Regions from separate parts of the Pseudoalteromonas sp. DL-6 genome, predicted to be linked through region 2. Evidence: predicted binding sites of a transcription regulator. Region 2 holds the regulator's gene; the other holds the start of a gene.

Region 1 (7,012 bases), 770 kb from region 2:
ATTCGTGGTTGTTATGTTGTGATATAATATAACACTACAAAATTGCGCTATCAACAATGTTATACTATAACTTTTAAATTTGCGTTGAATGACAAAAAAATAGCGATAAATTAAAATAGCAGCTCAATATGACAGTTCATGTATTTGTTATATGTATTAGTTTAAGAGCGACTATCTATCATTAGTATGTCTAACGTCTTTTGCGCTTTAAAATGATTTTGTTTATCGGCAGGCTCAAGCATTTCACAGCCATCGTTTATCATTTCTGAAATTAAGCTAGGGTAGTGTCGGCAATCTTGGGGGCGGTCATGATAAATACTGCAGGTGTATTTATCTTTCTCTTGTGGAAATGTTTTACTGGCAAGCTCTAAAAATGGGCATTGTGTTAATTGCTCACCTGTTTTTGGATCAAACCATAGCTTATCGTTTTTAACATATTGAAATATCTCAGGGTTAAATAGTGCCCACATTTCAATTTCTTGCTGATTTGTATCTAAATTTGCTGCACCATATTTAGTGCAGCATTTACCACATTGATTGCAATTTTGCATAGGGTAGATATTGACTGTTGCTATTAAAAGTAAGTATTAAGTGTAGCACTCTAATGTCGGCGTGATTCAATTAAACAGCTTTTTATCGCTTATAATACTTTTGTAACAACGCATCGCTTAATAATAATGTACTATTAGGTATATATTTCGAATACGGCGCTCTTAAAAACTCAAAAAGGCGCGTTAATAAGGTAGCGAGTAATTATGAATACTAAAGTATACAAAGCGGTTCACGATTTGGCGGAAAAGCTGATGGCAGCGGCTAATAAAAATGATACTAAACAGTTTGAATCTTTATATGCTGAGCTAAAAGCTATTTGTATTGAAAACGAAAATACAGCGAAAGATCACCCTGTTCAGTGGGAAACATTGGCTGATTTCACCGAAGAGCTAGAAGAAGCTATCGAGACTTACGAAAAAGCGTTACAGAAGTCGATAGAAATTAATAACAAAGATCATATGTCGTCTGTTGCCTTTTCTATGGCTACTTTACAGCTTGAGCTGGGTGATAAAGAAGCAGCAATCAAAAATCTACAAGATGCCAAAGTCAGTGCGAATAAAATTGAAGACAAAGAATTAAAATCAGAGATCCATGATTTATTAGAGTCTTTGGTTGAAGAAGAAGGTTAAGCTCATTTAGCGTAATTTAAAAGCGTAGTAATAAACTCGTTGTTGTTTTGCTGTGCTTTTAGATTTTGCTGATCACTTTAAATTAATACTTATATCACCATTTGGTTTGCAACAGCATAGTAGTATTTCACCATCGCGAACAAACGCTAACGGCTCTTCATTGTAATTAACTTCACCTGAGACAAGTGTTGCACGACACGCACCGCAATATCCCTCACGGCATTGGTAAGCGGCATCAATCTTATTTGATTCTAGGCAATGTAAAAGAGAAGGGCAGCCAGCGGCAAAATCAATACGCTGGCTGTTATCTGCAAGCGTGATACTTGCAGTCGTTCTATCAGTCATTATAAATCGAAGTCACCAAATTCATCGGCATCTACTTGTGAATCAATTTGACCAACTAAGTATGAGCTAATTTCGGCTTCTTGGGGAGCAACTTGCACGTTATCCGACACTAACCATGAGTTGATCCATGGAATAGGGTTACTGTTATTTTCAAACTGTGCAGGTAGACCAATCGCGGTCATACGCGCATTGGTAATGTATTCAACGTACTGACATAGAATGTGTTTATTCAAACCAATCATCGAGCCATCTTTGAATAGGTATTCGGCCCATTCTTTTTCTTGCTCTGCGGCTTCAACAAACATCTTAATTGCTTCTTCACGGCATTGTGCGGCAACAATCGCCATTTCAGGGTCATCTTTGCCATCTTGCATGATATTTAAAATATGCTGAGTACCTGAAAGGTGAAGTGCTTCATCACGGGCAATAAGCTTTATAATTTTAGCATTACCTTCCATCAATTCACGCTCTGCAAACGCAAATGAACAGGCAAAGCTCACATAAAAGCGAATAGCTTCAAGGATGTTCACTGACATCATGGCCAGGTACAATTTCTTTTTCAGCTCAAATAAATTAACGACTACGGTTTGGCCATTAATTTCGTGTTTGCCTTCACCGTATAGGTTGTAAAGCGATACAGAATTGATTAGGTCATCATAATAAGTAGTAACGGCATCGGCACGCTCACTAATTTTTTCATTGCTAACAATGTCATCAAAAATAAGTTCAGGTGCTTGAGTTACGTTACGAATAATATGGGTGTACGAACGACTATGAATAGTTTCACTAAACGCCCATGTCTCAATCCATGTTTCTAGCTCAGGAATAGACACAATTGGTAATAGTGCTACGTTAGGCGAACGACCTTGAACACTATCAAGCAACGTTTGGTATTTTAAGTTGCTTAAAAATATATGCTTCTCGTGATCGGGAAGCGCTTGAAAGTCTAAACGGTCTTTACTTACATCAACTTCTTCAGGTCGCCAAAAGAAAGACAATTGTTTTTCAATTAATTTTTCAAAAATAGGGTATTTTTGTTGATCGTAACGTGACACGTTAACGGTTTGACCAAAAAACATTGGCTCTTGCATTTGGTTATTATGATTTCTGCTAAAAGTAGTATAAGACATGTTTATCACTCAAAAAACTATCACTAAAACTATCAGGACAAAGCGGGCAAGGCGCCCGCTTTAAGTTTAACTATTAAATTTTACACGCGCCGCCTGCACAATCATCATCTTCCACTTCTGGAGTGTCTTCTTGAGCATCTGATGCGCCATCGCGGGTATTATGGTAATACAGTGTTTTAACACCTAGCTTGTAGGCACTAAGTAAGTCTTTTAGTAAGACTTTCATAGGTACTCTACCGCCTTCGTATCTGTTTGGATCATAATTAGTATTTGCTGAAATTGTTTGGTCGATAAATTTCTGCATTATGCCTACTAATTGTAAGTAACCATCGTTTGATGGAATATCCCACAGTAATTCATAGTTATCTTTAAGGCGTTCGTACTCAGGGACAACCTGCTTTAAAATACCGTCTTTACTTGCTTTAACACTAATATGGCCACGTGGTGGCTCAATACCATTGGTTGCATTTGAGATTTGCGATGATGTTTCTGATGGCATTAATGCGCTCAGCGTTGAGTTACGCATACCGTGCTCTTTAATGCTGGCACGTAACGTATCCCAATCAAGGTGCAGTGGTTCATCACAAATTTTATCTAAATCACGCTTGTACGTATCTGTTGGCATAATACCTTGTGAGTACGTAGTTTCGTTAAATTTAGGACATGCTCCACGCTCTTTTGCAAGCTCATTAGATGCTTTCATTAAGTAGTACTGAATCGCTTCAAATGTTTTGTGCGTGAGTGCATTTGCGCTGCCATCTGAGTAACGCTTACCGTTTTTAGCTAAGTAGTAAGCGTAGTTAATCACACCTATACCTAGGGTACGACGTCCCATAGTGGCATTTTTTGCCGCCGGTACTGGGTAGTCTTGGAAATCAAGTAGGTTATCAAGTGCACGAACGGCAAGCTCAGCTAACTCTTCTAATTCATCCAGTGACTCAATCGCGCCTAAGTTAAATGCAGACAAGGTACATAAGGCAATTTCACCTTCTTCGTCGTTTACATTACTTAGTGGTTTAGTCGGTAATGCAATTTCTAAACATAAGTTAGATTGACGAATAGGCGCCACTTTCGAGATAAATGGACTATGCGTATTACAGTGGTCAACATTTTGTAAGTAAATACGACCGGTGCTGGCACGTTCTTGAGCAAACATAGAAAACAGTTCAATGGCTTTAATACGTTTTTTACGAATTGACTCGTCTTGCTCATACTTTACATAAAGTGCATCAAATTCATCTTGATCTTCAAAGAATGCATCGTAAAGGCCCGGCACGTCTGATGGACTGAATAAGGTAATGTAATCGTCTTTAATTAAACGCGAATACATTAGTTTATTAAACTGCACACCGTAGTCTAGGTGACGTACGCGGTTATCATCAACACCACGGTTGTTTTTAAGTACCAGTAGGTTTTCTACTTCTAAATGCCAAAGCGGGTAGAATAAAGTAGCGGCTCCGCCACGTACACCGCCTTGCGAACAGCTTTTAACGGCTGTTTGAAAATGCTTATAAAACGGAATACAGCCAGTGTGGTACGCTTCGCCATTGCGAATAGGGCTACCTAATGCACGAATACGTCCGGCATTAATACCAATACCAGCACGTTGAGAAACGTATTTAACAATCGCTGATGATGTCGCATTTATCGAATCTAAACTGTCACCACACTCAATTAATACGCATGAACTAAATTGACGAGTCGGTGTACGAACACCAGCCATGATAGGTGTTGGTAAAGATATCTTAAATAACGAAACCGCATCGTAAAAACGTTTGATGTAATCAATACGCGTATCACGTGGATAATCTGAGAATAAGCTTGCCGCTACTAAGATGTATAAAAACTGTGCGCTTTCGTAAATTTCACCGGTAACACGGTTTTGAACAAGGTATTTACCTTCAAGCTGCTTCACGGCTGCATAGCTAAAGTTAAGATCGCGTGAATGATCTAAGTAAGCATCTAGTTCATCAAGTTCTTGCTCTGTGTAATCAACAAGCAAATGTGCGTCGTAGCGTTTTTGTTCAACCATGTTAGTAACGTGGTCAAAAAGACGCGGTGGCTCAAATTGGCCATACGCTTTTTTACGTAAATGGAATACAGCTAAACGAGCAGCAAGATACTGATAATCAGGTGATTCTTTTGAGATCTGATCCGCAGCAGCTTTGATAATCGTCTCATGAATGTCTTTAGTACGAATACCGTCATAAAATTGAATATGCGATTTAAGTTCAACTTGTGAAACCGAAACGTTGTTTAAACCTTCGGCGGCCCATTCAATAACGCGATGGATCTTGTCTAGATCAAGCGGCTCTTTACGGCCGTCACGTTTGCTTACAGATAACTGTTGGTTCATAGTTTTGCCTGTATTCCTTGGGAATTAAATATTTTTGACCAATGAGTGCACTTAAAACGCCCAGTGCCTATTCTTTTATTGTTATTTCTACCGCATAGGTAAATTTAATCGAATAACATTTAGCCACAATATCTGGTGTTGTTCAAATTAGAGATCACAAGATAGTGTGGTCTGTGATCTTTTGCAAGGGACAGAAACCGCTCTCATTGTGGATAACGTTGGGATAACGTAATTGTGTTAGTAGGCATTAACCTTTGATCATTCGGTTAAGTTGAAATTTGTAAAAATCAACTAAGGAAAGATTAAATTTACGCTTTTTAAAAATAAATTTTGTCTGCTTTTTTTATCATCAAGCTTTGCGTAAAAACTAACACAATCACAATATGTAGTGTTTATTAATTAACATGGCACTATATGTGGTTAAATGCATCAATAGGGCTATGCCAATTAAAATCTGCATTCCAAGCCAATGCCTCGTCTACACTCGGTACATATCCCCATAGTGCGGTAGCGGTGTGCATATTCGCTGCTTTTCCTGCTTGTATATCTCGCTGTGCATCACCTATATATAGGCAGCGCGAAGGATCAACACTCATTTGCTCAGCACAATGTAATAAAGGAAGGGGTGAGGGCTTAGATTCTGCTAAGGTATCACCACTTATCACAATTCGCGCATTTTTTAACGCAGGAATGGCTTTGACTAAAGGATCGGTTAAAAAACCAGGCTTATTTGTCATAATACCCCACGGGATCCCTTTATTATCAAGTGCAATGAGAAGTTGCTCTATACCAACAAAACAGTGGGTGTGGGTGGCAATATTGGCAGTATAGTGTGCAACTAGCTCTGCTAAAAGTTGCTCTTGCGGTTGTTGTGCCCAAGCTTCTTTAAAACCAGCAGCAAGTAATGCTGCTGCGCCATTTGAAGCTGCGGGTCGATATATATCACTGCCCACTTGGGGCTGTTGATGATTATGCAGCACACTATTTAGCGCGGCGCCTAAATCATCAGCGGTATCGAGTAAAGTGCCATCTAAGTCAAACAGCAATGCTTGATATTCAATCGGGCTAGTAGGTGTTTGCAAGCTTGTCATTACGCTAACTTCTCAAAGTGCAGCATATAATTTACGCTAACATCATCATTAACCGTATATTGCTTTGAAAGTGGGTTGTAACTTAACCCTGCACTGGCACGTACTTTTAAGCCTGCTTGTTCTGCCCATGCGATTAATTGCGCGGGTTTAATAAACTTTTTATGATCATGGGTACCTTCTGGCACCATTTTTAACAGTTTTTCTGCACCGACAATAGCGTATAAATAAGCTTTAGGGGTTTTATTAAGGGTAGAGAAGAATACATCGGCCCCTGGTTTTGCTAATTTAGCGACCGCATGAATAATAGAAGCAGGGTCGGGAACGTGCTCTAACATTTCCATACAAGTGATCACATCAAAGCGCTCAGGGTGCTCATCAGCAAATTGTTCTGCAGGTACTTTTATATATTCAACGGGTACGCTGGTTTCTAAGCTGTGTAACTTGGCGACAGTTAAAGGCTCTTGCCCCATATCGATACCTGTTACGTCTGCGCCCATTCGTGCCATGCTGTGACTTAAAATGCCGCCACCGCATCCTACATCTAAGGTTTCTTTATCAAATAACCCTTTAGTTTTGTCAGCGATAAAATCTAATCGTAATGGATTAATTTCGTGTAAGGGTTTAAATTCGCCTTCTAAATCCCACCAACGCTCTGCGATGGCTTCAAACTTTGCTATTTCTGCGTTATCTACATTTTGATGTTCGGTCATAAAATACTTCCTCGTCAATCTGAGGCCATTATATAGGGCTAAATTGATAAATCGCAAAGTTTTGCGCCTGTAAATTAAAATTAATTGTGATAGCATGGCTGCTTAGAAATAATAACAAACACTCTTAATACCTAATACTGGGTTGTTGAGAGCTGATACTGAAGGAATGTGATATCAAATGACTGATCTCGCCAATGAA
Region 2 (7,012 bases):
TATCTTCAGCGCCAAACATTTTAGCTAATTCAATACTTTCATTGATAGCCACTTTGTAAGGAACGTCTTCACGAAATTTAAGCTCGTAGCTGCTTAAACGTAAGATTGCACGTTCAACTTCGTCTAATTCATCAAATGGACGAGTTAAATGAGGCGATACAGCTTCGTCTAGTTGCTTGTGGTTTACTGCAACTCCACGCGCTAAATCTTTAAAATATTCAACATCAATTTTAGTCACATCGTTTTCGATCAACATTTGTTGTTCGATATCGGCAATTGCATTGCCGCTTAATTGCCATGAATACACGGCCTGAAGTGCTAAGATACGTGCTTTACGTCTTGCTGCTGGTTTCACAAAAATTCCTTAAACTTAAATTTTATCTAACACATTAACCATTTCAAGCGCACCTAAAGCAGCTTCGCCGCCTTTGTTACCCATTTTGGTACCTGCGCGCTCAATTGCTTGCTCAATGCTTTCAGTGGTTAATACGCCAAATGCAACTGGGATATCATACTCAAGTGATACTTGTGCAAGCCCTTTATTTGACTCGCCAGCGACGAGATCAAAGTGAGGCGTGCCCCCTCTGATCACTACACCTAAGGCGATAATTGCATCATATTCTTTTTTTGCTGCAACGCGTTTCGCTGCTAAAGGTAATTCAACCGCACCTGGTACGTAAATTACGGTAATATCATCTTCTGATACCCCACCAGTACGTTTTAGCTCATCAACAGCACCTGCAAGCAAGCTACTACCAATAAAGTCATTAAAACGAGAAATGACAATGGCAAACTTTTTGCCTGGAGCGTATTTATTACCTTCAATAATTTTCATTTGATAACCCTAAAAATAAGTTTAAGCGATTTCGGTTGCGCAAAAATTGATGCGCATTATACCACATAAATAAAATAATAACCTAGCGTGTAATTATTGTGGTTCTACGTAGTCAACCACTTCTAAATGGAACCCTGATAATGCATGGTATTTTTTAGGTAAACTCATCAAGCGCATTTTTTGAATACCTAAATCAGCCAAAATTTGCGAGCCTACACCTACGGTGCGCGAAGTACCTTGAAATTTACGTGGCGTCACATTTTCACCCGCATCAGCTGCGGCAAACGCTTTTACTGTGGCTTCTAACTCTTCAGTGCTTTCTTGCTTACCTAAAATAACTAAGGCGCCATTATGCTCAGCTATATACGCCATTGCTTGCGATAATCCCCAACTACGATCAGCATTACGATCAGAGAGTAAAATATCGTTAAAGGTACTTTGTAAGTGCACTCGCACTAACGTTGGTTCTTGTTGTTTTATTTCACCTTTAAGCAATGCATAGTGCAGCTGCCCGTCAATGGTGTCTTTGTAAGTTACTAAGTCAAATTCGCCATGCTCAGTTGGCAATTTACATTTTGCAACTTGCTCAATAGTGGTTTCATTTAAGTTACGGTATTCGATTAAATCAGCAATGGTGCCAATTTTAATATCATGTTGCTTAGCAAATACTTCTAAATCAGGGCGGCGCGCCATGGTGCCATCTTCATTCAGAATTTCTACAATCACTGATGACGGCTCAAGTCCCGCTAAACGCGCTAAATCACAGCCAGCTTCAGTGTGCCCTGCGCGCGTTAATACGCCGCCAGGTTGCGCCATAATAGGGAAAATATGCCCAGGCTGTACAATATCACTTGGCACAGCGCCTTTAGCAATGGCAGCTTGAACAGTGCGAGCACGATCCGCTGCAGAAATCCCCGTCGTAACCCCTTTTGATGCTTCAATAGACATAGTAAAGTTGGTCGAGAATGCAGCACCGTTATTTTTAACCATCAGCGGTAAATCAAGTTGCGAGCAACGCTCTTGGGTCATGGTTAAACAAATTAACCCACGGCCATGAGTCGCCATAAAGTTAATTGCTTCTGCACTTATGTGCTCAGCAGCAATAATTAAATCACCTTCATTTTCTCTGTCTTCATCGTCCATTAAAATAACCATTTTACCGGCTTTAATGTCATCTATTATTTCTTGTGCGCTGTTTAAATTCATAAGTTGCTCGTATAAGTTGTCAATATCGTTATTTTATAAAGCCCGCTTTAGCGAGTAAGCTCATCGAAATATCTGAACCAGTAGGATGCTCAGCTCCCTTTACAAGGCGCTCTAAATAACGTGCTATTTGGTCGACCTCTAGATTCACTTTGGTACCGACTTGAAAATCGGCTATGGTCGTTTGCCCGCTGGTGTGTGGCACAATCGTTAGTTTAAATTTATTACCTTCAACCGCATTGACCGTTAGGCTAATACCATCAATACACACCGACCCTTTATAAGGAATGTATTTCATTAAATTTTCGTCGGTGGCTAACCAATATTCAGTTGCTCGCGCATTGGTATTTATTGCTGTGATTGTGGCAATACCATCAACATGACCAGACACTAAATGCCCTCCGAGGCGCGATACAGGTTGCATCGCCTTTTCTAAGTTAACTGTTTGCCCTAATGCGTAATGTGCAAACCCCGTTAAGCTAATCGTTTCATTTGATAAGTCAGCACTAAAGCCATCTATATGCTTATCAACAACAGTGAGGCATACACCGTTGGTTGCAATACTGTCACCTAACTTAACATCACTCATATCAAGGTTTTTACTTTGGATACGAATAGCTAAATCACCTTGTTTTTTTTGTAATAACGCAATTTTACCTGTCGCTTCAACTATTCCAGTAAACATAGTGCTACTCTTTATATAAAATGATTAATGAGCTTTTTTGTGTGCTGTGATACGTAAATCATCACCAATTGGCACACACTCATTAAAAGTTAAATTAATGGTATTTTGCATACTCATTAACTCAGGGAAATTCAGTAAACTTTTTGCATCGCTACCCATTAACTTAGGGGCAATGTAAAAAACAAACTCATCAATTAAATCAAGTTCAGCCATTTTTCCGGCCAATGTGGCACCCGCTTCTAACCACACATTATTAAACTGTAATTGCGCTAGCTTTTGCAGCGCTGCTTGTAAGTCTACTTTATTGTTCTTTTCGGGGACTTCGATCTGTTTAACAAAATGAGGCCACTGATGCGATTTATCAACCCGAGTGGTGAATATTATCACCTCACTTTGAATTGAAAATAAGGCAAGTTCAGGCGTGAGTCTATTTTGGGAATCAATAATAACGCGAACAGGTTGGCGCAGTGGTAAATTGGTCGGTAAAGAAACCGGAAGTTCTTCTGGGCGTACATTTAGTTTTGCATCATCGATTATGACTGTATCGGCACCGGTTAAAATTGCACAGCTCTGAGCACGATATAGTTGTACATCTTGGCGCGCAGCGGGCCCTGTTATCCATTTACTTTGGCCGTTTTTAAGCGCCGTTTTACCATCAATACTGGCGGCCATTTTGCAGGTTACAAAGGGTACCCCCTGCTCCATACGTTTAAAAAAACCAAGGTTTAATGCGCGAGCTTGCTCTTCAAGTAATCCGTGAGCGACTTCAATTCCTGCATCTGCTAAAATTTTCAGGCCTTTGCCTGCAACTTGCGGGTTGCTGTCAACCATAGCAGCAACCACTTTTTTTACACCCGCGGCCTTTAGCCCTTCAGCGCAAGGCGGTGTGCGACCATAGTGACTGCAAGGCTCTAGGGTTACATAAGCGGTTGCACCTTTAGCATTCTCACCGGCCTCAGCCAAAGCATTAACTTCAGCATGACCTTGCCCTGCTAATTGATGAAACCCTTCACCTATTACTTTATTATTCTTTACTAGTACGCAGCCTACATTAGGATTAGGAGTGGTGGTAAAGCGCCCTTTTTTTGCCAGCTCAATGGCACGTGCCATATAACGTTTATCATCCTCTGAAAACGAGCTTTGCATGGTCATTACTACTCTCCTAAGCGGGCTATTTCTTCACCAAACTCACGTATATCTTCAAACGAGCGATATACTGAGGCAAACCTTACATAAGCTACTTTATCTAACTTTTTCAGCGCTTCCATAATGCACTCACCCACTAAATGGCTAGACACTTCACGTTCGCCGGTGGCTCGTAGCTGAGATTTAATTATATTAACGACTTCATCAACTTGTTCGGTACTTACGGGACGTTTTTCAAGAGCGCGGGTTAAGCCATTTAGTAACTTATCTTCATTGAACGGTTCACGACTGCCATCTTGCTTAATAACTCGCGGCATCACTAATTCAGCCCCTTCAAAGGTGGTAAATCGTTCGTGGCACTCATTACATTCACGGCGTCTACGTACTTGGTGTCCCCCGCCGACAAGGCGAGAATCAATAACTTTAGTATCTTTGGCGGTGCAAAAAGGGCAATGCATAACTGTGTGTTTCCGTTTTAAAAACAAAAAATGGCCGCTGTAATAGCGGCCATTATCATAACAAAAATGTGTGCAGTTGTGATCTAAATTACTATTTTACTCTTGGATTAAGCGTAAACAGGTAATTTTGCACAAATTGCTTTCACTTTTTCTTTTACTTGCGCTTGTACTGACTCATCTTCGATGTTGTCTAGTACGTCACAGATCCAGCCCGCTAACTCTTTTGATTCAGCTTCTTTAAAGCCACGACGAGTGATTGCTGGTGAACCAATACGCAGACCAGAGGTAACAAATGGTGAACGTGGATCGTTCGGTACTGAGTTTTTGTTAACCGTGATATTCGCGTTACCTAGGGCAGCATCTGCATCTTTACCTGTGATATCTTTGTCGATTAAATCAAGTAAGAATAAGTGGTTGTCAGTTTTACCCGATACTACTTTGTAGCCGCGCTCTTGTAATACCGCAACCATTGCTTGTGCATTTTTAACAACTTGTGCTTGGTATGTTTTAAACTCAGGTTGAAGTGCTTCTTTAAATGCAACCGCTTTAGCAGCAATAACATGACATAAAGGACCACCTTGGCCACCTGGGAAAACAGCGCTGTTTAGCTTTTTGTAAATTTCTTCATCGCCACACGCAGAAATGATTAAACCACCGCGAGGGCCGGCTAATGTTTTATGTGTTGTGGTTGTTACAACGTGAGCAAATGGCACAGGGCTTGGGTAGACACCCGCAGCAATTAAACCTGCAACGTGCGCCATATCAACAAATAAGTATGCACCTACTTTGTCTGCAATTTCACGGAACTTAGCCCAATCAACAATACCTGAGTATGCAGAAAAACCCGCAATGATCATTTTTGGCTTGTGCTCAAATGCTAACGCTTCAACTTGTGCGTAATCAATTTCGCCAGTTTCTTCGTTAAGGCCATACTGAATTGCGTTGTATGTTTTACCTGAAAAGTTTACGTGTGAGCCATGTGTTAAGTGACCACCGTGCGCTAGGCTCATGCCTAAAACGGTATCAAGTGGGCTTAATAGTGCTTGGAAAACAGCGGCATTCGCTTGTGAACCGGCATGTGGTTGCACGTTTGCGTAATCTGTACCAAATAATTCATTTGCGCGGTCAATCGCTAACTGCTCAACCACATCAACGTGCTCACAGCCACCGTAGTAACGTTTGCCCGGGTAGCCTTCAGCATATTTGTTAGTAAGTTGAGAACCCTGCGCTTCTAGTACGCGTGGGCTACAGTAGTTTTCAGATGCAATTAACTCAATGTGCTCTTCCTGACGTGATGTTTCTTTGCTCATCGCGTCAAATAACTCTGGATCAAAGTCCGAAATATTCATGCTACGTTCTAACATTGGGGTCTCCTGGGCAACGTGTATGGGTATTTTTTAGAGGCTTTATTGTACGCTTAAAACGACGTTTTGCCTACGCTCTTAAGTTGAGGATATTTAAACAGGGATTGAGACTATTTCACAGCATTTTGATGATGATATTTTTTTATAAACTAATAACAATTTTAAATGAATTTTATTTACTACATTTATATAGCTTATGCGTTATGTCTTAAGCGATGCATAAACAGACAAAAAAAGCGGCCTAAGCCGCTTTTATTATCTGCCTTTTTTAGGCAAGCTTTTTAAACAATTCTGTACGCAAAACATCATAATCGTTGTGCATATCAGTGGCTAAACACGGTTTTGCTAATGCATCAGCTAACGGCTTTGGCATATCTAATTCAACATTAAGGATATCCTCAACGCTGTCTTTAAATTTGGCCGGATGCGCAGTCGCTAAAAAAATCCCCACAGCATCTGTTGCCTTATTTTCTACAAGACCTTGGTAAGCAATTGCGGTGTGAGGCTCTGCAATATAGCCAAGCTGTTGAATTTTTTTCATCACTGTTTGTGTTTGCTGCTCATCAACACTCACCGAATAAAAGTTATCATAACTAAACCAGTTATTATCTAACATTGATTGCACACGTGGCCAGTTATTAGGTTTACTCACATCCATTGCATTTGAAAGCGATTCAATTGTCGCATTAGGCGTCCAATTTTTATCAAGCATAAAGCGCGGTACTGTGTCGTTTTGGTTCGTAGTCGCGCTTAGTTTACCTACAGGCATACCAATAACCGCGCCAATCATAGCCGCACACACATTACCAAAGTTACCACTCGGTACTGAAATATGCGCTGTAGCACGCTTTTCTTTTGGCAGCTGTGCAATGGCTTCAAAGTAATAACACACCTGCGCAACTAAACGGCTAATGTTGATTGAATTTGCAGAGTTTAAACCTAACTTCGATTTTAGCTCTTCATCTAAAAATGATTTTTTAACCAATTCTTGGCAATCATCAAAACTACCCTCAATCGCATAACAGTGAATGTTGTCACCAAGCGTTGTAAATAACTTTTGCTGCGCTAATGAAATTTTACCTTTAGGGTATAAAATAACGACATCAATATTTGGTTTTTTATAAAAAGCATGTGCGACTGCAGCCCCGGTGTCACCCGATGTTGCAGTTAAAATAGTGACTTTTTCGCCTTGATTAAATTGCGCTAAGCACTCGGCCATAAAACGGCCACCAAAATCTTTAAATGCCAGTGTTGGGCCATGGAATAACTCTAAGCAATAGGTATTGTCTTCAACTTCCACCAGCTTAACCGGAAAGTTAAA

Evidence for each region. The regulator NrdR, encoded in region 2, represses ribonucleotide reductase genes. The targets are predictions, from matches to a motif close to AAACACNANATNTNGTGTTT.
Region 1: the regulator NrdR is predicted to act here: its motif matches at 5,134-5,153, upstream of nrdA (class 1a ribonucleoside-diphosphate reductase subunit alpha).

The regions. Positions count from the first base shown of each region.
Region 1 is NZ_CP019770.1:1,531,398-1,538,409, forward strand. Features, by position in the region: gene B1F84_RS07045 (YkgJ family cysteine cluster protein) at 162-551, opposite strand; gene B1F84_RS07050 (tetratricopeptide repeat protein) at 756-1,181, shown strand; gene yfaE (class I ribonucleotide reductase maintenance protein YfaE) at 1,254-1,526, opposite strand; gene nrdB (class Ia ribonucleoside-diphosphate reductase subunit beta) at 1,526-2,656, opposite strand; gene nrdA (class 1a ribonucleoside-diphosphate reductase subunit alpha) at 2,730-5,012, opposite strand; gene B1F84_RS07070 (HAD-IA family hydrolase) at 5,423-6,103, opposite strand; gene ubiG (bifunctional 2-polyprenyl-6-hydroxyphenol methylase/3-demethylubiquinol 3-O-methyltransferase UbiG) at 6,103-6,813, opposite strand; gene gyrA (DNA topoisomerase (ATP-hydrolyzing) subunit A) at 6,992-7,012, shown strand, end outside.
Region 2 is NZ_CP019770.1:764,447-771,458, reverse strand. Features, by position in the region: gene nusB (transcription antitermination factor NusB) at 1-355, opposite strand, end outside; gene ribE (6,7-dimethyl-8-ribityllumazine synthase) at 371-835, opposite strand; gene ribBA (bifunctional 3,4-dihydroxy-2-butanone-4-phosphate synthase/GTP cyclohydrolase II) at 929-2,041, opposite strand; gene B1F84_RS03550 (riboflavin synthase) at 2,070-2,723, opposite strand; gene ribD (bifunctional diaminohydroxyphosphoribosylaminopyrimidine deaminase/5-amino-6-(5-phosphoribosylamino)uracil reductase RibD) at 2,748-3,875, opposite strand; gene nrdR (transcriptional regulator NrdR) at 3,878-4,327, opposite strand; gene glyA (serine hydroxymethyltransferase) at 4,435-5,691, opposite strand; gene thrC (threonine synthase) at 5,960-7,012, opposite strand, start outside.